3 regions of the Sporosarcina sp. CAU 1771 genome follow, and region 1 is predicted to be linked to each of the others. Evidence: riboswitches for the same ligand, from Rfam matches in the RefSeq annotation. Region 1 holds a riboswitch; each other region holds the start of a gene.

Region 1 (7,580 bases):
ATAAAGGAATGGAAAAAGTTATCGAAAAGTTAAAGAATGAACGTGGCTGGCAAGAAATCCACGTAACCGGAGAAACCGAGCTAGCCAACGCCTTTGCCGAAACATTACGAGAAAAACCAGCTAGTTGTCTATATAAAAACCTAAATAAAAGCAAAGCGAGCGATGTCATTCACCAGGTGTTCGAAAAATAAATTTAGTGCCTCTGTGCACCACACAACTTCGACACGATTCGGAATTGAGTCGAAGTTGTGTGGTGCACAGGCATCTTTTTTAGTTATCTCAAGTAATTGTTACTAAAAGTACCAGATACCCAATGAATTCAATGAGAACCTGGTAACTGGGCAATACGGTCACGTTCGCTTGCAGTGAGTTCAAAGTCAAAAATATCTAAACTTTGGGCTTGGCGATCTATATGATGAGACTTAGGAATGACGATCACATCACGTTCAATTTGGTAGCGTAACACAACTTGTGCGTATGTTTTTCCGTACGGGTTACCGATTTCTTCTAGTACCTGCTTGGCATTTTCATCGATACCGCCTAATGGAGACCATGCCACAGTTGCAATGTCACTCTTTTTATTATAGTCAATTAATTCTTCATTCCAGTTACCGACTTGGGATTTAATTTGATTAACCGCTGGTGGCACGCTGCCATTTTCAAGAATTATATCCAGATGTTCTTTTTTAAAGTTAGAAACACCGATTGACTTAAACACTCCGCGATTATGGTAGTCTTCTAAAATACGCCACGCTTCCAGGATTTCAGCATGATCATCCCATGGATTATGGATAAGGAATAAATCAATATAGTCCGTTTGTAATTTCTCTAAGCTTTTCTCAATTTCAGCATGGGCCCAGTCTGTACCACCGAAACCTTCGAATGTATTGAGCTTCGTCGTGATAAAAAATTCTTCACGTGGCAGGGAAGATTTCTTTATCCCTTGTCCAAGAACTTCTTCATTCCTATATTTTTGAGCAGAGTCAAAATGACGGTAGCCGTTTTCAATGGCCCAGTCAATTTCCTCCGTGTCTCCTCTTAAAGCACCTGCGTATTGATTTCCCTCTTTACCATACGTATTTGTCCCACTTCCGACGATTGGAATGTCAATGCCATTATTTAATGTTAGATCCTTCATCTTAACCCCTCCTATACTATAGTTCTAACCTTACTCATACTAAAGTAAGGAAGCAATCTATTTGTTCAGTCAATAAATGATAACAAGGGCACCCAAACGTTATTTATCAAAAGAAAAAGGGTATACTTACATAGGTACAGTAAAGGAGGTTTTTTCATGGATCGAGTGAAATTGATTAATCTTTATGGTCAAGGTATTACTGATTGTGAAACAAGCCCTTTTGAAATGCTTGAAACCTTCCATATTCGAAGCGAGTTGCATCAGTTACCGCTAACGAAAGAAGAAAAAAAGATGGTAGCTTCCTACGATATGAAATTATTAAGTAATGCTGAACAAGTTTTTGAGCACACGAGTAAAGCCTATGACTTTTCGACATCCAAAGAGACCATGGACGAATGGTGGTGGCATTTAGATTTACTACTAAATGGTGAAATTCTATTCAATGCCACTTCTCTTTATGATGATGTGATTTAACACCGATTCCTTTTTTAGTGCCCGCCACTAATTTAATGCCTGTGCACCACACAACTTCAACACAATTTTGAATTGTGTCTAAATTGTGTGGTGCACAGGCATCTTTTCACAATTCATTTTTCTTAACCTTTTTGATAACGAACGTTTGATATTTTTCTTGTACTACCGGTAAATGGAAATGACCATACGCACTCGTACTAAGTGGACAGATTTGTTTCGTAATCACGTTACAAAGGTAAACAAAAATAAAACATCAAGATGGGAGGATAAGCAATGGCGAACGTAAATTATTGCCTGTGCACCACACAACTTCCAAACGATTTTGAATCGTTTCTAAATTGTGTGGTGCACAGGCATCCAAAAGTGCGAAATAACCAACCAAGGACTGTCCGAAAAAGCAGCATATCCGCCCGGTTGGACGTGGAAAGCGTGCCTCTGCAGTAAGCTATTCTGAATTCGGTTTTGCACCACACAACTCCAATTATTTGAAAGTGCGCAAATGGTACAATAGAAGATAGAGAAATTGTACATAAACGAGGTGCGGAAACATTGAGATTGAATCAGTATATTAGTTCTTCGGGATTTTGTTCTAGAAGACAAGCGGAGCGATACATTACTGCTGAAAAAGTTCTAGTGAATGGCGAGATTGCGCATCATGTTTATTTTGTTCAAGATAATGATCAGGTCGAAGTAGATGGTCATAAAATCAAGAAAAATTCTAAAGATATTTATATAATGCTCAATAAACCAAGCGGGATTACTTGCACAGCCTCTCCTAACATTGCTAATAACATTATTGACTTTGTATCCTATCCTGAACGCATATTTCCAGTTGGACGTTTAGATAAAGAAACTGAAGGTCTGATTTTATTAACAAATGACGGAAGCGTTGTAAATAAGTTAATGAAAGAAGAAAATAACAATGAAAAAGAATACATTGTAACAGTCAATAAAAAAATCACCGATACGCTTATAGTAGGGTTATCAAACGGTGTAGATATTTACAATCCAAGAAAAAAAGGCTATACACGAACAAATCCATGCCCTGTACTTCAGCTGGATGCGTATACGTTTCGCATCGTGCTTTCACAAGGATTGAATCGACAAATCCGGAGAATGTGCAGACGTTTTCAATATACAGTTACTCATTTACAAAGAATTCGAATCAAGCACATTCAACTGGGTTCATTAGAACGCGGTCAATGGCGTCACTTGACTAAAGAGGAAATAGCTGGGCTTGATTGAGTGCGCCTGTGCAAGATACAACTTAGACACGATTCAAAATTGTCTAGAAGTTGTGTGGTGCACAGGCATCTTATTGGGTTTTCACAACACTGCACCACACATAATTCGACCTATTAGTGGAAGACTATGTTTTTGTGGAGGTGTATAAATGGATGAAAAAGCAAATCTTACTTGGTGGCAATTATCTCTAATTGGGATTGGCAGCATGATTGGCACAGGGTTTTTCCTAGCATCAAGTATAGCGATTCAAATGACGGGTCCTTCAGTCATCTTGGCTTTTATCATGGCTGGAAGTGCTACATATATCGTTTTTGAAGCACTCGCAAAAATGTCCGTAAAAGATCCCCAGAAAGGATCTTTTCGTACCTATGCCAAAAAAACATATGGGCGTTGGGCTGGTTTTAGCAGTGGTTGGGTGTACTGGAGTTCAGGAATGTTAATCATTGGTAGCCAACTTACTGCTATTTCGCTACTCTCTAGATTTTGGTTCCCTACAGTTAAATTGTGGATATTCACATCCATTTATGCCGTTTGCGGTCTGATTGTCCTCTTTATTGGCGCGAAAGCGTTTGGAAAATTAGAAAGCGTATTTGCTGTTATGAAAATTGCCGGGATTTTTATGTTTATTGTCATTGCAGTCTTAGCACTTATAGGGGTACTCGACGGAAATCTAAAGGAAGGCATTCCTCAATCTGTCGGCGAGTTTTTCCCAAAAGGAATCATCGGGTTTTGGAGCGCACTAACCTTCGCCTTTTATGCGTATGGAGGAATCGAACTAATGGGCGTAATGGCTATCCATCTTAAAAATAAGGACGATGCTCCCAAGTCTGGAAAAGTACTGTTAGGGCTACTTGGCATCGTTTACGTTTCCGCCCTTTCGTTAGCGCTACTACTGCTGCCATACGATAAGTTCAGGGAAAATAAAAGCCCATTTGTTGAAGCTTTGTTGGGTGTGAGTCATATCGAGTTTTTTCCACATGTATTTACTGCTGTCATTATTATTGCGGGGTTTTCAGCGATGTCAGCATCCCTATTTGCGGTAACAACAATCCTTCAAACACTATCAGAAGATGGAGATGCCCCAAAGATATTTAGCAAACAAACGAAAATGAAATTAGAAATGCCACTACCTGCAGTTTCATTAACATCTATCGGACTTGTTCTTTCTATTGTTACCTCTTTAGTATTGCCTGATAAAGTGTTTGAATATATAACGACAGCCGCCGCATTGATGCTTCTTTATAATTGGCTTTTAATTTTAGTGATGTATCACAAATTAATTGAGCCAACTAGAATCGATAAAGTAAAGAGAATGATTGGTATCATTTTAGTCGCTTTGTCCGTTAGTGGTACACTTTTTCATCAAACAAGTCGTCCTGGTTTCTTGATCAGCTTAGGATTCCTTACAGTTATCGGAATGATCGTCTTGTCGTTACGAAATAAATGGAAGAACGAAACCACTCAAAATACAGTTTGATACGCTTGGTACCCAAAGTATACGCCAAATCCAATCATAAATAAGGAAGATATAATGGAAATCACCTTCAACAGCCTAATCGATACTAATTTGCGAGCACCACTAGATATCATGGCGATGATTGTATCCCATAAGAGGACGCCTCCTATAATGGCCACACTATTGATGATTAATTGATAACCTGAAAAATTTCCAGCATTCTCTGCTAGAATCGAACCGTAGATCCCTAGCCAAAAAAGAATGGATAGCGGATTTAACAATGCAATCAAAAAACCTGAGAATAGGGAACGTCTGAGACGAACTTCCTTACCGAATTTTAGCAACAATGTAATTTTATGTATCGAAAGTAAACTCTCTACCCCCGTATAGATTAGAACAAAGCAACCAAACAACCAAAGTATTATTTTTACAAGCGGGAACTCAATCATTTGGCCAATTCCCAAGTAGACCATGATCATATATAGAACGTCGGCCGTTAAAGCACCCATACCTAACATCCATGCATGAAAAAACCCGTTTTTAATACCTGTATCCAGCATCGCGGCATTGACTGGACCGATTGGCGCAGCTAAAGATACACCTAAAATCATATAGGCAGCTATCGAGTTCATAACACAGGCCTCCCGAAAAAGAACTTCTTTGCATCCTATTCTTGAGGAGTACCTTGTACAACCAAATCAAAAATTAATGCCTGTGCACCACACAACTTCTAGACAATTTTGAATCGTGTCTAAGTTGTGTGGTGCACAGGCATCTTTTGCTAGTCAACTATACCTTTAAACTTTTACTTTCCAATTCTCTCGAATGAAAGGCGCTCTTCCAGATTGCTCTTTAAAGTTCGAATACTTTTCTGGGTTTTTACGATAATAACCTTGGTGGTAATCCTCTGCGGGATAGAAAGTTTTCGCTTCAACAATCTCTGTAACAATCGGCTTATCAAAACGCCCACTATTAATTAGTTCTTCTTTGGATTGTTCTGCAATTTCTTTTTGTTGCGCATTATGATAAATGATTTCTGTACGATATGAGGATCCCCGACTACCAAATTGTCCGCCTGCATCCGTCGGATCAATTTGTTGCCAATATAATTCTACAAGCTTCTTGTATGGATAGATGGCTGGGTCATATGTAATTTGCACAGCTTCCGTATGTCCCGTAACACCAGCACACACTTCTTCATACGTTGGATTTTCAGTGACACCGCCAATATAACCAGAAATAACCTTTTCTATGCCCGGTTGTGTATCAAACGGTTGAACCATACACCAAAAACACCCTCCCGCAAATGTTGCAACTTCATAATTATTATTAGTCATAAAAATCCTCCTTAGTTTGATGTTTTATAGTACTGACACAATTTCTTTGAAAATAAAAAACGACCTCTTAATAAAAATTAGACGTCACCGCATAATAAGTATTGCGTGCAAAACCTCTTATCTCACGGATTTAGTACTAGAACTGCTGAAATTGGCACCGTTTAAACAAAGCTCAATGGTTGATGAGGCTTCACTGGGTCAGTCCCTCCGCCTCTCTTTATAACAATTTTTAACTATGCTTTTGTGTCGTTCAGTTCATCGTCGTATATTCATACTAGTCTTCATATTCATACTAGTCCCTATATTCCGCCTTGTCAATGGGGTTAGTGATTGGTGACAGTCACCAAACACTAGGGTTGAAGTTTTTCACACTATCATTACAACTTGAATAAGCTATCGAAATCTAATGCCTGTTCACCACACAACTTAGACACGATTCTAAATCGTTCCCGAATTGTGTGGTGCACAGGCATTTTTAATTTTCCAAACTTTTCCCAATATAAAACTGTCGATGAAGTTCGCGTACTTGCTTAGCGAGTTCAGGTACAGGACCGTCTAGCTCAGTATCACGGATAACTTCTTGAATCGGCAAACTACGCACACGCGACTGCGTAACATCCACCCCAAACTCGGTCAACCACTCCACCAGTTGCTCAGACGAACTAACGAAAGCGATACGACCTAAACCTGCCCAACCATGAGCAGCAGCGCACATCGGACAATGTTCTCCCGAAGTATAGACCGTCGCCATCTTTCTATCTTCCAACGTCATGTTCTCCGCCGCCCAGCGCACCAAAGCAAATTCTGGATGCTTCGTATGATCTCCGTCACCAACATGGTTGCGCTCTTCCTTAAGCACCTTACCGTCGGCCGATACAAGGACTGAACCAAATGGTTGGTCCCCGTTTTCCAATGCAATCCTCGCTAGTTCAATGCACCGCTCAAGATGCTTCAAATCTGTATCATTTAACACAATAATCCTCCTTATTCTGTATTAAATATTCATGCCTTTTTACACCACACAGGCATCTTCTTAAATCTCTTCCAAATCACTCACTAACAGAATTTTACTATCTAGATCTGTCATTTTCTCTGTATATTCGAAAGCTAACTCTTTAAACTTCACGCTCTCATCGGCTTGCCCTAATACGTGGGAAGGTCTTGCAGCAGCCTCATAGCCGTATCCAATATAAAACGGAGCAAGATCCGCATCTACACTCACTGATATACATCGTTTCGCATACTTCAAAGCATTCTCTCCTTCGCCTGCCACCGCGTAAACTCGTGAAAGTTGCCAATAGCCTACAGAGAAATTCTTTTCCGTACATTCTTCTGCTTGCGTCCAATACCAGAACGAACTATGACAAAGGTGAATCATCTGTTCTTGATCTTCAGGTGATCTCGTTTCTTTGTCTAGAAAATCCCATACTTGATTAAAGCATATTGCTGCTAACTGTCTATGGGAAAAGACTGGAGTTTCGGTTTCTTTCATTTTAACGAATACCTCACTTTAATTGATGATTTTTACACTTTCATGCCTGTGCACCACACAACTTAGAAACTATTCGAAATCGTGTCGAAGTTGTGTGGTGCACAGGCATCCTAAAATCTATGAAAACTTGATCCGACAATGGGAGCAATTGGCGATGCTTACACTGACTACATTTAATCAGTGGTTTTTGACAAATTGGCTTTTGCCATTCTAAAGCACAAGCTGGTGTATAGCCATTTGTCCCTTTTTTCGACTCCCAACGAAGTGCGTAGACATCTTGTCTCCCTTGGAATAAACCTCTCAAAAGATTGACTTTCTCTTCTAAAGAAGATTGCTTACTTAAAATTTTTCTAGGGATATTGCTATTTTCCTGCTTCATCATCTTGACCAATAACTGCTTTAAATACTGATTCTCTCGTCGCAATTTCTCCATTTCAT
Region 2 (7,580 bases), on a different contig from region 1:
TTAACTGCAGGTCTTCGTGGACCAACACTTATAGAGGATTTTTATTTCCGAGAGAAAATTACACATTTCGATCATGAACGCATTCCGGAGCGGGTTGTACATGCAAGGGGATACGCAGCCCATGGGGAATTTGAGTTGTATGAATCAATGAGTGAATATACGACAGCAAAATTCTTACAAAAGCCAGGTACTAAGATTCCGCTTTTCACAAGATTTTCAAACGTTGTTGGAAGTAGGGGTTCGGCTGACACTGTGCGAGATGTTCGAGGATTTGCGGTAAAGTTTTATACAGAGGAAGGGAATTATGATTTAGTCGGAAATAATATACCTGTTTTCTTCATCCAGGACGCTTTAAAATTTCCTGATTTAGTCCATGCAATTCAACCTGAACCAAATAATGAAATTCCACAAGCATCATCTGCTCATGATACATTCTGGGATTTTATCGCCAACAATCAAGAATCAGCGCATATGATCATGTGGCTTATGTCGGACCGCTCAATTCCGAGAAGTTGGCGGATGATGGATGGTTTTGGTGTACACACGTTTCGCTTTGTGAATAAAGAGGGCAAAGCAAGATTTGTTAAGTTTCATTGGAAGCCTACACTGGGGGTGCATTCGTTAGTTTGGGATGAAGCACAGAAAGTTTCAGGGAAAGATCCGGACTTCCAGCGACGGGATTTATGGAATTCAATAGAAAATGGAAACTTTCCTGTATGGGAATTAGGCGTTCAAATGATTGAAGAAGCAGATGAGTTTATGTTCGATTTTGATGTGCTTGACGCAACAAAACTTTGGCCCGAAGAGATTGTCCCTGTAAAAATAATTGGTAAAATGACATTAAATCGAAATGTTGATAATGTTTTTGCGGAAACAGAGCAAGTGGCTTTCCATCCAGGAAATATTGTTCCGGGAATTGATTTCACAAATGACCCATTGCTTCAAGGAAGATTGTTTTCCTATTTAGATACACAACTTATAAGGCTAGGTGGCCCCAATTTTACTGAAATTCCAATTAATCGGGCAGTGTGTCCGATTCATAACAATCAACGCAATGGATACGGAAGACAAAGGATTGATGTAGGTCAAGTAAGCTATCATAAAAATTCATTAGCAAATAATACTCCTGCTACATCAAGTGCGAAAGAAGGTGGCTTTGTCCACTACCAGGAAAAAGTAGAGGGGCGTGTAATTCAGCAGCGAAGTGAGTCGTTCAAAGACTTTTTTTCGCAAGCCCGCCTATTCTGGAATAGTATGTCACCTCCTGAAAAAGAGCATATTGTCTCAGCATTCACTTTTGAGGTTGGTAAAGTAACTAGTCAATCGGTTAAACAACAAGTTGTGGATATGTTAGCACGGATAGACCAACGCATGGCAATTACTGTCGCAAAGGAAGTTGGTGTACAACGACCGACAGAGCCACAGTCGTTAGTAACTGCCTCCTCGCCAGCACTTAGTCAATCTGATACGATTAGCCTTCCGAACACATTAACGGTAGCTGTGTTGATTGGTAATGGGTTTAACGGCGCCGAAGTGTTGGATGCTGTTCAAACATTTTTAAACGCAGGAGTTGTTGTCAAAATAGTGGGCGAAAGACTAGGAACCATTAGAAGTACTGATAATTATCAAGTTGTGGTAAACGAAACGTTTCTTACAACAGATCCAGTCCTATTCGATTCACTTTATGTTGTAGGTGGAAAATCTAGTAATCCAATGAAGTTTTCGAGAGATATTACTTATTATATTAATGAAGCATTTAAGCATTATAAACCGATTGGATTTGCAACGAGTGGTATGCAATATCTTGAAAAGTCCCAGGCAGAAGAAGGGCCGGGCATCATTCTAACTAAAAATGACGCCAATTTCGGTACGCAGATGGTGAACGCCATTGCTCAGCAACGATTTTGGAATCGAGATATTTATTGACACGCCTAGAAAGGTAAAGACTCTATCTAATTGACATTATATTTAAGAGTAGTATAATTAATTCAAAATTGAATAGCTCTTATCAAGAGAAGCTAAGGGATATGGCCCATTGAAGCTTCAGCAACCTCTGAGTTTATCAGGAAGGTGCTACCTCCACCAAGATTCTTTATCTTGAGAGATAAGAAATGAGAACTTACACTCAATCCTCTTTTCTTTCATCATTAGAAAAGAGGATTTTTAATATTATTATTATTCATCATTTTTCCAGTAAAGAAAGGAAGAGATACAATGCCGATTAATATCCCAAAACAATTACCAGCTAGCGAACTGTTAAAAGCAGAGAAAATATTTGTGATGGATCAAGAGCGTGCAACTGCTCAAGATATCCGTCCGCTGAATATTATTATTTTAAATCTAATGCCTGAAAAGGAAAGAACGGAATTACAGCTTCTAAGGTTGCTTGGAAACACTCCGTTACAAGTAAATGTCACTTTTTTAAATATGGCAACCCATGAATCAAAAAATGTAAGTAAATCCCATTTGGATAACTTTTATAACACATTTGATGAAATTAAACATCAGCGTTTTGACGGAATGATAATTACGGGTGCACCGATTGAACATTTACAATTTGAAGACGTGAATTATTGGGGAGAACTACAAGGTATAATGGATTGGACCACGACCAATGTCACTTCTATATTACATATTTGTTGGGGTGCACAAGCTGCGTTGTATCATCATTATGGAATTGGGAAGCATGATTTACCTAAGAAATGCTTTGGTGTTTTCAACCATAGAGTTTTCGACCCGACCGTTGAACTTGTTCGGGGATTTAATGATGAATTTAATGCACCGCATTCTCGCTATACATCTGTTTCGATTAAAGAAATAGAGAATGATCCACGTTTAACACTGCTTGCCGTCTCTGAAGATGCTGGAGCATTTATTATTTTGTCAAATGACGCGAAGCATATAATGATTACGGGACATTTTGAATACGATGCAGGAACACTCGGTGAAGAATATTCACGTGATATGAATAAAGGTGTCGAAGTAGACTTGCCTGAAAATTACTTTCCGAATGACGATTCGACTAAAGAGCCTATGAATACATGGCGATCACATACGCATCTGCTATTTTCTAACTGGCTAAATTATTATGTTTATCAAGAAACTCCATATGAATGGAGCTAATATAATCTTTGTATAGAAGTTTTTGATACCGGCAAAGTAAACTCTGTATTCGAATCATAATTTTTGACTATACAAAGAAATACGGATGCAATTGAGAGGGAAGTTTAGATGCAACAAGAATTTAAAGGAAATATCCCTAAACGAATGACTGGAATTATATTGGTATTAATTGCAGCTGTAATGTGGGGAGTTTCTGGTACGGTGGCTCAGTTTCTTTTTGAGAAAAAGGAATTTAGCTCTGAATGGTTAGTTGTCAGTCGGTTACTTATAGCTGGAGTAGTCATGTTAGTGATTACGCGGGCTAGAGGAGAGAAAAGGATTTGGGATGTGTGGAAGCATAAGCACGATGCTTTCAGTATGGTTTTATTTAGTATATTTGGCATGTTAACGGTGCAATATACTTTTTTTGCAGCGATTCAACATTCAAATGCAGCAACTGCTACAATTCTTCAATACTTAGCGCCTGTTCTGATTGTATGTTATTCAGCAATACGAATTAAGAAGTTGCCTTCTAAAATTGAGGTTTTCGCGGTTGTATTGGCGTTAATTGGTACTTTCTTACTCGTTACAAAAGGCAGCATTTATAGTTTGTCAATATCAAAACTAGCTTTATTTTGGGGGATTGCTTCTGCATTCTCACTCGCCTTTTATACATTGCATCCTTTACAACTTCTTGCAAGATGGGGTTCAGGTATTGTTGTAGGTTGGGGCATGTTGGTGGGGGGGATTGCGTTTAGTTTTGTACATCCACCCTGGAAGTTTGAAGGCCAATGGGACATGCAGTCATTCAGTGCAGTGGTGTTTATTATTATTTTCGGAACGCTCATAGCTTTCTTTTTCTTTTTGGAAAGTTTAAAACATATAAAGGCTGCCGAGGCAAGTTTACTTGCTTGTGTAGAACCGCTTTCTGCAGCATTCTTAGCAGTTGTTTGGCTACAAGTTGCATTTGGAATAATTGAGTGGATTGGAACGGCATGTATATTATCTACAATTTTGATTTTATCACTTAGTAAACAGAAGAAAATACTTTATAAGGAAGAAGTCTAGCAAAATAGAGCTAGACTTTTTTGAATTGGTCTAGGAAGTAGTATTCAATATAGCTATTGTATAGAAGTACTTATTCATATATAATTAATACAATTACGCGGAATTTTAGAATATTCCGTAATTACAAATAACTTATTACATTTAGGGGGGATTTCATTGAAAAGAAGAATACGTTTATTTACAATGTTGATTTTTGTACTTAGCTTAGGATTGTTATTGGCTGCTTGTGGAACTAAGTCGGAAGACACTGGGTCTACCGGTGGTGATACGGGTAAGAAAAAGCTAATTGTTGGAACAGACGCAACTTACGCACCAATGGAGTCAATGGATGAAAAAGGGAATATTGTAGGAATCGATATCGATATTGTTAATGCAATTGCCGAAGAATTAGGCATTGAAGTAGAATACAAAAACTACGGATGGGAACCTTTATTTCCTGCAGTTGACAGTGGTGAAGTAGATTTTGCAGTTTCTTCGATTACAATAACAAAGGATCGTCAGAAGTCCTATGATTTCACCGATCCATACTTTATTGCTAACCAATTAATTCTTGTTCCTGAAGAATCTACAGTTACCAACTTCCAAGATTTAAAAGACTTACGTGTTGCTGTTCAAATCAACACAACAGGTCATATCGTAACGCAGGGACTTTTGGGTGATACTAGTACTAAGATTCTTGCAGCTGAAACAATGCCGTTAGCAATCACCGAAATGATTAACGGGAATGCGGACGCATCTGTGGGAGATAATGCTGTAGTTATTGAATATAAAAATCAAAATCCTGATGTGAAAGTGAAAACAATCGAGGATGATAGTTTTGAAAAAGAGTATTACGGTCTAATGGTTAAGAAAGGGAATACTGAGATTGTGGACCTATTGAATAAAGGTATTCAAGCAGTGAAAGACAGCGGGAAATTAAAAGAAATCACAGGATTCGATGTAGAGTAAATATCTTTCTACCTCAGTGGACTAGATTGGAGTGATTGATTTGGATTTCCTTAATATACGCTGGGACATGTGGGAAATGATTTGGAATTATCGTGCCATGTTTATTCGCGGTATAGGTATAACACTTGCTCTAACAATTATTGGATATATCCTTGGACTATTCCTAGGTTTATTTGTAGGAATGGGAAAATTATCGAAGCGAAAGTGGATTTTTTACCCCGCGAAGTATTATGTTGATTTCTTTCGTGGTACGCCATTGTTGGTACAGATATTGTTAATTCATACGGCAATAATTCCGGGGATCTTTGGACATTCCTTAGGATATTTTACATCCGGAGTAATAGCACTTACACTTAATAGTGCGGCCTATAATGCTGAAATTATACGAGCAGGTATTCAGTCGATTGAAAAGGGGCAATCCGAAGCGGCGAGATCTTTAGGTATGACTGCTGCGACGTCAATGAAGTTAATAGTTTTGCCGCAAGCTTTTCGTCGAATGATACCGCCTTTGGGCAATGAATTGATCGCATTGATGAAAGATTCTTCTTTGCTAATGGTTATCGCAGCTCCAGATTTATTGTATGCTGGTAAAATAGTGGCAGGCGCATCAAGTAGATTCTGGGAACCTTATATTACAGTTGCAATACTTTATTTGTTACTAACATTCATCTTTGGTAAATTGATAGGCTATGTAGAAAAACGGTTTAGCAATAGTTACACTCCCTCACCTAGAAGAGGAATATTTAAATATGGACGTGAGTCAGCAGGAAGGTGAATAAATGATTAAAGTCCAAGATTTGCATAAATCATTTGGAAATCTAAAAGTGCTAAAAGGGATTGATTATAATGTTGCGGAAAAAGAAGTTATCTGCGTAATTGGGCCGAGTGGATCTGGTAAGAGTACCTTTTTACGCTGTATCAACCTGTTGGAAGAAATTACTTCTGGAGAAGTTTTTATTGATGGAGTCAAAGTAAATGATCCAAAGACAAATATTAATGAAATTCGAACAGAAGTAGGCATGGTTTTTCAACAGTTTAATCTTTTTCCTCATATGCGGGTCATTGATAATATTACCGCGGCGCCGAAAAAGGTTCGGAAAATGAGTCCTTCCGATGCTGAACAATTAGCACTTCAATTGTTGGAAAAAGTAGGACTTGCCGATAAAGCGAATGCCTATCCCGAACAATTATCAGGCGGACAGCAACAACGAGTCGCAATCGCAAGAGCGCTTGCAATGAAGCCTAAAGTAATGCTATTTGATGAGCCAACATCAGCACTTGACCCGGAGATGGTTCAGGAAGTTCTGGATGTCATGAAACAACTTGCTGTTGAAGGTATGACGATGGTTGTTGTTACACATGAGATGGGTTTCGCCAGGGAAATGGGAGATCGAGTTCTGTTTATGGATGAAGGGCTTTTGGTTGAAGAAGGACCACCTAACCAGTTGTTTAATAATCCACAAAATGAGCGAACAAAGGCATTTTTAAGTAAAATATTGTAATAGGTAAAACCCGAACATTTATTTAGTTACTTTTAATGATAACGTTAAACCTAAATAGAGGTTGCGTTATCATTTTTTTTATTTTATGTTTACGGATAATGGTTACATTCATTTAATATTAAATACCTATTAAGATTACTAACGGCAAAAGTGGGGTGCGTGTATGAAGATTCATTTGGTTGCAAAGGATGCATTAGAAGCGGAAGGTATCAGATGGATAGTAGAAACACATTTATCGGATGTTGAAATTATATCTTGGGATACCTTTACAGAATATGCACAGATATTCCGAGAAGAAACGAGCCATTTGTTACTGATTGATATGGATAACTGGACAAAGGAACACGATGATTTCTTCTCAATCCATTCTAGTGAAAACAATAATTGGATTGGAATTTCCTCAGAACGAATTTTTCGTACGGCATATAGGGGACTTCGTTTACGTGCAGATGATGTGCTGTTTCGTCCATTCACATCTACCGAAATAATTAAACATATCCAACAATTACGATTCCAAGTAAGAAATTCGAGCCAAAACTATTCCGTTAAAGGCAAAGAAAACAGCATCAGATTTTCTAGTGAGCATTCGGATTTATTTTTAATGGAGAAATCACATAAAATACCGACAACGATGACGGCCTTTTTACCTTCGAATAGTGATGATTTAGCAAAGGTTTATGAACAGTTACGCTACTTCCCATTTCCTGAAGAAGTTCAACTTTTTGCTTTGTCAGAATTTATATTATGTGTATATGAAACTAAAGAAGTGGATATATTTCAAGAAGAATTTCAAGTGTTTTTATCTCGCTGGAAAGACAGTGGTGGGGGCCCACTTACGATTGTTAGTCATGTATCTGCCTCTTTAGAATCATTGAAGGAAAATTATTTGCAAACTAAGCGACTAACAGAGGTTCTCTTTTTTGAGGGCTATGACATTATTTTATCAAAGAATGAGAAAGT
Region 3 (7,580 bases), on a different contig from region 1:
TTGCAATGCTGTTTTCAGCTGGAATGGGTATTGGGCTTGTGTTCTACGGAGCAGCTGAACCACTTTCTCATTTCGCAATCAATCCTGCTACAGAAGAACCAAATACAAATGCCGCTTTCAAAGAAGCAATGCGTGAGTCGTTCTTCCATTGGGGACTCCATGTATGGGCTATGTATGGCGTGATCGCAATGGCTCTTGCATTCTTCCAGTTCCGTAAAGGAGAACCAGGTTTAATTTCAGCAACTTTGAAACCTCTTTTTGGCGACAAAATGACTGGACCTTGGGGCACTTTAGTTGATGTACTTGCGGTATTTGCAACTTCTTTTGGAGTTGCCACAACTCTCGGCTTCGGAGCCGTTCAGATTAACGCAGGTCTTAATTACTTGTTCGGCGTTGAAATTGGTATAACCTCCCAGTTTTTCATCATCGCCGCTGTAACCGTATTATTCTTAATATCCGCGTGGTCGGGATTAAGTAAAGGAATTAAATACTTATCCAACACGAACTTGATACTCGCACTTATTCTTCTTGGATTCGTTGTTGTATTGGGTCCTACTTTGTTAATATTCAACATCTTTACAGATACTCTTGGCAGTTACTTATCAAACATTGTTCAAATGAGTTTACGTACTGCACCTCTCAATTCAACGGATAGGGAATGGCTGGATGGCTGGACGATTTTTTACTGGGCTTGGTGGGTTTCATGGGCTCCGTTTGTCAGCATGTTCATCGCCCGTGTTTCAAAAGGGAGAACAATTCGTGAATTTATGATTGGTGTACTTGTTGCACCTACTCTTCTTGGTGCATTTTGGTTTTCAGCATTTGGGTCAACGGCAATTGACATTCAAAAAAATGGAATCGTTGATCTTACGACTTCCTCAACAGAATTAACAATCTTTGAGATGTTTAAAACTATGCCTTTAGGTTTTGTTATATCAATTTTCGCTATTTTGCTAATCTCTTCTTTCTTTATTACTTCTGCAGATTCAGCAACTTTCGTTCTTGGTATGCAGTCAACGAATGGGTCGTTAACTCCACCTAATAGTGTGAAGCTCATTTGGGGAGTTATTCAATCTACAATTGCTTTAATCTTACTCTCTGTGAACGGACTCACGGCATTACAAAATACAATCATTATAGCTGCACTGCCGTTCTCGTTTATTATGCTTCTCATTATTGTCTCATTATTAAAGGCATTAAAAGCAGAAGCCAAAGCTATGAAATTAAAAAGATAAACAAACAATTGAACACAAAAGAGCCGCCAAAGAATATTTTCTTTGACGGCTCTTTTTCGTTTGAATATTTATTATACGTTAACTGGAACTGCTTTCTCAATCGCTTGTGTAAGATCTGCAATGATATCTTCCGTTGCTTCAAGACCAACTGAAAGACGAATTAAGTCTTCTGTAACTCCAGACTTTTCAAGATCTTCTGCACTCAATTGTTGGTGTGTTGTAGAAGCTGGATGAATAATAAGTGATTTTGCATCGCCAACGTTTGCAACGTGGGACCAAATCTTCACATTATCAATCACTTTACGACCTTCTTCACGTCCACCTTTAATTCCAAAGTTCACAATTGAACCAAAACCATTTTTCAAATATTTCTTTCCTAATTCGTAAGATGCATGTTCTTCAAGACCATTGTACGTAACCCACTCAACAGATGGATGATCTTTTAGGAATTTAACAACTTCAAGAGCATTGTCATTGTGCTTCGGTATGCGTAAGTGAAGTGTTTCAAGTCCTTGCAAGAAGTTAAATGCGCTGTCCGGATTTAAACATGGTCCGAAATCACGTAATAATTGCACTCGAAGTTTCGTAGCAAACGCTGCGCCTGCTGTATCAATCCCGTAACGTAGACCGTGATAAGTTGTATCAGGCTCTGTAAAACCAGGGAACCTTCCTTGCGTCCAGTCAAATGTTCCTGCGTCTACTGCAATTCCACCGATTGTAGTACCATGCCCACCAATCCACTTTGTAGCCGAGTGAATAACAACGTCTGCACCAAATTCGATTGGATTTGAACCGTATGGTGACGGGAACGTGTTATCGATTAGAAGTGGAAGTCCATTTTCATGTGCAACTTTTGCTACAGCTTCAATATCTAACACATTTAGACTTGGGTTGCCCACTGTTTCAGCAAAAAATCCTTTTGTTTTGTCTGTAATTGCTGCACGGAAGTTTTCTGGGTCTGTTGAATCTACGAACTTCACATTAATGCCATACTTTGGAAGAGTGACAGCGAATAAGTTAAATGTACCACCGTATAAATTCTCGGCTGCTACGATTTCATCGCCAGCACCCGCAATATTCAAAATGGAAAAAGCAATTGCAGCCATTCCAGAAGATAATGCAACTGCTGCTGATCCACCTTCTAGTAAAGCAACGCGTTGTTCAAATACATCTACAGTCGGATTCGTGATTCTAGAATAAATATTGCCTGCTTTCTGTAGTGCGAAAACGCCTTGCGCATGCTCTGTATCAGGAAACACAAAAGATGTCGTTCTATGAATTGGAACTGCGCGTGATCCTGTTACTGGATCCGGCACTTGGCCACCATGTAAAAGTTGAGTTTCAGGTTGTAAGTTTGTCATTTTATATTACCTCCAAGTTTTTTTTGATGGAAACGCGGTGATGTAGGAGGCTTTATTTTCTTTTAGCGGTAATTAACTATTCGCTAAAAGAAAATAAAAATAACCCCCTTCGCTTAAGAAGAGGGTTATGCTTTCGCTTATTCCTCCCCTTATCTTTCAGACCGTTCGCACGAGTCTGTAGGAAGTAGCACCTTTGCAAGTTGGTCGTTTGCTGGTTGCTGGGCATCGCAGGGCCTATTCCCTCCGCCGCTCTTGATAAGAGTGTGAACTATTCAGTTTTCCATCTTGTTACACAGTATAATACCGAACTGAATACAAAGTCAAGCCCTTTGTTGAAATATTTATATTATTCATTTTCCTTGAACACTTTTTTAAGAACAGCAACAATAAAATCAAAGTCTTCATCCGTGCAGGATAGCGGTGGGCTTAATGCAACAATATTATTAAAGCCGGCAACTGTATCTCCGTTTCTTCCCACGATTAGCCCGTTTGCTTTACAATCACCCATAATTTTAGCAACTCGCTCATTTGTAGCAGGTTCTCTTGTGTCTTTATTTTCTACCAGCTCGATTCCTAATAGGAACCCGAGTCCACGAATTTCTCCTACATACGGATGATCATTTAAAGGTTCCAACTCTTTTAGAAGCCTTTCCCCAAGTTCAGTAGAACGCTCAAAAAGGTTTTCCCTTTCCATAATTTCAATATTCTTTAGTGCTACTGCGCAAGCAGCTGGATTTCCACCAAATGTATTCACATGGCGGAAATGACTATTTTCTTCGCCCGTATCAAATTTCTCGTAGATGTCTTTTCGAACCGCTGTTACAGACAAAGGTAAATAAGCGCTCGTCAATCCCTTTGCCATCGTAACGATATCTGGCTTGAGGTTATAATGCTGATGAGCAAATGCTTTACCCGTTCGCCCGAAACCACAGATTACCTCATCTACAATTAGTAAAACACCATGACGTTTACAAATCTCTTGTACTTTTTCGAGATAAATTGGATGAGGGATTAAAATACCTCCACCTGTTATGATAGGCTCTAAAATAATCCCAGCGATTGTTTCTTTTTGCTCCCAAATAATCTTCTCTTCAAATTCTTGTGCTCGCTGAATATTGTATTCTTCTATTGATTGACCAGCAGGTTTTCGGTAATTATCTGGTGGAGCAACATGTAAGAAACCAGGTGCAAGCGGTTCGTATTTATATTTCCTCAGCGCTTGACCAGTTGCTGCCAAAGCTCCCATAGAACTACCGTGATACGCACGATAACGGGAAATGAATTTATAACGGGAAGATTCTCCGTTTTGCTGATGGTATTGACGAACCAACTTAAACGCTACTTCATTCGCGTCCGAACCACTGTTTGAATAGATTATTTTATAATCATCACCAAGCATCTCACTCAACTTTTGAGCTAACTCAATCGCTGGTCCATGACTTTGTATCATCGATGCATATGGAAGTTTCTTCATCTGCTCATAGGCAGCTAATGCTAATTCTTCCCTACCATATCCAACGTTTACAGCCCATAATCCAGACATGCCATCCAAATAACGATTTCCTTTGTGATCTGTAATCCATGCGCCTTCTCCACTCTCGATAATCATCGGGCGCTTCGTTTCATCATAGGAAGAAATGTGATGCCATACATTCGCACGGTCCTTCTCAGCAATTTCATCAACTTGATTATTCAAAACTGTCATGTGTAGTACTCCCCTTCTCTTTTAAAATAATTAGCCCCTAAAAACAATTCACTCGATTAACTTTTTGTCCATTAATAAAGAAAAAAAGTTGGCAACGCTTACTCCCCAAATCTTCCGAAATTTCAATCCGTTATGTTACGTTCTTCTTAGTTGACTCTATTAAAATCTAACTTCATACTATTACTTTACAGACTATTCATTTAGTTGTCATTTGACATAGTGTCAAATGATTGGATGATTATTTCAACACTTAGGAGGCATATCACATAATGAACGATATTAAATTAGACGTTCAAGCTGTTTTAACTCGTGATTCATTCAAAACTGCAAAACTAGTAGCCGGATTCAACGGCATAGACAGAACCGTAAAGTGGTCTCACATTTTAGAAACCAATGAATTTAATTCGCTTATAAACGGTGGCGAGTTAATTTTAACAACAGGAGTTGGATTGCAACACGATCTCTCATCTCAATTAGAGTATGTGAAAAACCTCATCGAAAAGGGCGTTGCTTGCCTGTGTATAGAAATAGGTACGTTCGTGAAAAAAATATCGCCTGAAGTTATTGAGTTGGCCAACCAACAAAAATTTCCAATCATTATCTTTGAAGAAATCGTAAAATTCGTTGATATTACTCAGGATCTGCATTCATTTATCATTAATCAACATCATGAAATGCTATCCCAATTAGACAAACTCTCCAGGAAGTTTATCGATCTTTCTCTCTCGCATAATGGCATTTTAAAAATTCTTCAAGAGTTGCATGAACATTTTGGAAGTAATGTATTTTTTATTAGTGAAAGTAAAAAACCTTACTACTACCCGACAGAAATAAAGCAGATAGAAATTCCTTTGCGCGCATACATTCAGAACGAGCTTCCAGAAAATGCTGAACAGAAAATATTTCCATTAGGTGAGGATCTATTTGCACTTATGCCAGTTCGAGTGCTAGGACAAATATGGGGATATTTGTGTTTACAAACCAAACATCCGGTTGCAAATGAATTTTTGTTTTTAATTTTGGATCGGGCAGCGCTTGCAATCGCTCAAATTTTACTTCGAAATCAAACCATAGAAGAGCGCAAACAAAACTTGGAAGATAAATTTGTTCGAACGATCGTTAGCGGTAGAGAATATGAACAAGATGACTTGCACTCATACTTACCTCCTCCTAGCCGCAATATGCACTTCAGAATGTTTATCATTCAATTAAACTCTCAAGAGTTCAATTTTAGCGAAGAAGAGTGGGACGAAGTTAAACTTCAACGTTCTATGATAGTTCGCTCACTTTTTAAGCAACAAGGATTTTTTCCAACTGTTTCTGCAAGAAGAAACGAAATTGTTGTTATTGCTTCATTCATTGCTGCTGATTACCTGAAAAAAGATCATAGTAGGTTTTTGCAAATCCAACAAACCGTTCTTCAAATGAAAGCTTCTAATTTCATTCAAGGAAGTTCTTGTAAATTCGGTATCAGTATGGTGTACACGAACGTTTCTGACATACCCAGAAGTTATGATGAGGCTCGTAAAGTACTAGAACTACATGACTCAGGAATACTGCAAAGTGACTTCTATGAAAAAGCTGGCATTTACAGACTCCTACTTCCATTAAAAGAAGCCAATCTGCTTGAAATTTATTGCAAATCCTACTTAGATGAAGTTTTTGAATATGACCGAAAAATGGGCGCAAATCTCTTTGAAACACTTAGTGTACTTCTTGAATGCAGTGGCTCTAAAAAAGAAACTTCCGACCGTTTATTTATCGTAAGACAAACACTCTATCACCGAATCGACCGTCTTGAATCGATTCTTGGTAAAGACTTTATGGAACCTGCAAACCGGATTGCTCTTGAAGTAGCCATCCATGCGCATCAACTAATAACTTTCTCCGATTAAATAGTTAGCGACATAACCAATTACATTTAACTGTAATTAATTATGCCGCTTTTCTTAATTTGAACGAGGATCCATAATATCCCTAATCGCATTACTTAACATGTAAAATCCTAATACCATAAATGTAATTGCAATCCCCGGTGCGTATGTATACCAAGGCGCACTCGTTAAGTACGCTTGAGAGTCTCTCAGCATACGTCCCCAGCTCGGATCAGGTGGTTGAACACCTAAACCTAAGTAACTCAGACTCGCTTCCGCTAACATTGCAATCGCAAAGCTGACAGATCCTGCAACGATGAGTGGTGAAGAAACGTTCGGAAGTATATGTCTAAACATAATACTAAACGGCTTCACACCTACTAGTTTCGCAGAAAGAACATATTCCATTTCTTTGTGTTGCACAAATCCGCTTCGAGCAACCCTTGAAATCCCAGGAATTGCAATGATGCCGAGAGCAATTGACGTATTCACCATTCCTGGTCCGAATACCGCTACAAGCATTAACGCTAAAATAATACCTGGGAATGCCATTAATGCATCCATCAACCTCATAAAAACTTCATCAATCCATCCGCCGACATATCCAGCAATACCACCAATGAGGGTTCCAAAGACGAGTCCAATGCTAACGGTTACTCCACCAACAAAGAACGCAGTCTGAGCCCCCTTCATGATTCTACTAAATATATCTCGGCCAAATTCGTCTGTCCCAAACCAATGCACAGCACTTGGGGCATTTAATTTATTCGCGATGCTCATTCCATTCACGTCATGCGGTGTATAGAAAAAACTAACAAGCATTAATAATAGAAAAGACGAAACGATTAGGAGGCCCAGAATTAAATTAATATTTTTGCCATGCTTCATTAATGATTTCATGTTGACCTCCTTATGACATACGTATTCGGGGATCGAGAACCGAATATAAAATGTCTACCAAAAAGTTTATAAATACGACTACGATTGTAATGTACATAACGATTCCTTGAACGAGTGGAAAATCACGGTAACTAATTGAAGTGATCAATAACTTTCCTAGTCCAGGAAGTCCAAATACTTGTTCTACAATAATTGTTCCTGCGACAACTTCAGCAGCTATTAGTCCGAATATCGTTAGTATTGGAATCATAGAATTTCGAAGCACATGCTTATAAATTACTAAATTATCTTTAATTCCTTTACTCCGAAGTGTTCGAACATAGTCAAGTCTGAACTGCTCTAGAATTGCATTCCTTACATAGCGAAACTTAACCGCAATTTGAGGGATAGCAATCGTCAAAGCTGGTAATATTAAGGATCCCATTGCTCCTGAGATACTTTTCGACCACGGTGTATACCCACTTACAGAAAGAAAACTAAAGTTCATCCCAACATAGAGAATTAA

What was found. Region 1 has a riboswitch for S-adenosylmethionine ahead of msrA (peptide-methionine (S)-S-oxide reductase MsrA). Riboswitches for the same ligand answer to the same signal wherever they lie in the genome.
Region 2: it holds a riboswitch for S-adenosylmethionine, as region 1 does, so the genes downstream of both, metA (homoserine O-acetyltransferase MetA) here and msrA (peptide-methionine (S)-S-oxide reductase MsrA) in region 1, are expected to answer to the same signal.
Region 3: it holds a riboswitch for S-adenosylmethionine, as region 1 does, so the genes downstream of both, ACXYMX_RS13720 (O-acetylhomoserine aminocarboxypropyltransferase/cysteine synthase family protein) here and msrA (peptide-methionine (S)-S-oxide reductase MsrA) in region 1, are expected to answer to the same signal.

What each region holds. Positions count from the first base shown of each region.
Region 1 is NZ_JBTLRN010000018.1:55,852-63,431, forward strand. Features, by position in the region: gene ACXYMX_RS12075 (VLRF1 family aeRF1-type release factor) at 1-191, shown strand, start outside; gene ACXYMX_RS12080 (aldo/keto reductase family protein) at 320-1,138, opposite strand; gene ACXYMX_RS12085 (hypothetical protein) at 1,295-1,612, shown strand; gene ACXYMX_RS12090 (pseudouridine synthase) at 2,162-2,857, shown strand; gene ACXYMX_RS12095 (amino acid permease) at 3,006-4,334, shown strand; gene ACXYMX_RS12100 (LysE family transporter) at 4,319-4,945, opposite strand; gene msrA (peptide-methionine (S)-S-oxide reductase MsrA) at 5,111-5,650, opposite strand; SAM riboswitch class I at 5,765-5,876, opposite strand; gene ACXYMX_RS12110 (nucleoside deaminase) at 6,126-6,623, opposite strand; gene ACXYMX_RS12115 (hypothetical protein) at 6,684-7,142, opposite strand; gene ACXYMX_RS12120 (TOTE conflict system archaeo-eukaryotic primase domain-containing protein) at 7,183-7,580, opposite strand, start outside.
Region 2 is NZ_JBTLRN010000007.1:97,566-105,145, reverse strand. Features, by position in the region: gene ACXYMX_RS07765 (catalase) at 1-1,926, shown strand, start outside; SAM riboswitch class I at 2,003-2,111, shown strand; gene metA (homoserine O-acetyltransferase MetA) at 2,215-3,123, shown strand; gene ACXYMX_RS07755 (DMT family transporter) at 3,232-4,170, shown strand; gene ACXYMX_RS07750 (basic amino acid ABC transporter substrate-binding protein) at 4,327-5,118, shown strand; gene ACXYMX_RS07745 (amino acid ABC transporter permease) at 5,159-5,893, shown strand; gene ACXYMX_RS07740 (amino acid ABC transporter ATP-binding protein) at 5,898-6,620, shown strand; gene ACXYMX_RS07735 (helix-turn-helix transcriptional regulator) at 6,784-7,580, shown strand, end outside.
Region 3 is NZ_JBTLRN010000023.1:47,024-54,603, reverse strand. Features, by position in the region: gene ACXYMX_RS13725 (BCCT family transporter) at 1-1,235, shown strand, start outside; gene ACXYMX_RS13720 (O-acetylhomoserine aminocarboxypropyltransferase/cysteine synthase family protein) at 1,307-2,596, opposite strand; SAM riboswitch class I at 2,743-2,858, opposite strand; gene ACXYMX_RS13715 (aminotransferase) at 2,943-4,301, opposite strand; gene ACXYMX_RS13710 (PucR family transcriptional regulator) at 4,571-6,196, shown strand; gene ACXYMX_RS13705 (ABC transporter permease) at 6,251-7,075, opposite strand; gene ACXYMX_RS13700 (ABC transporter permease) at 7,086-7,580, opposite strand, start outside.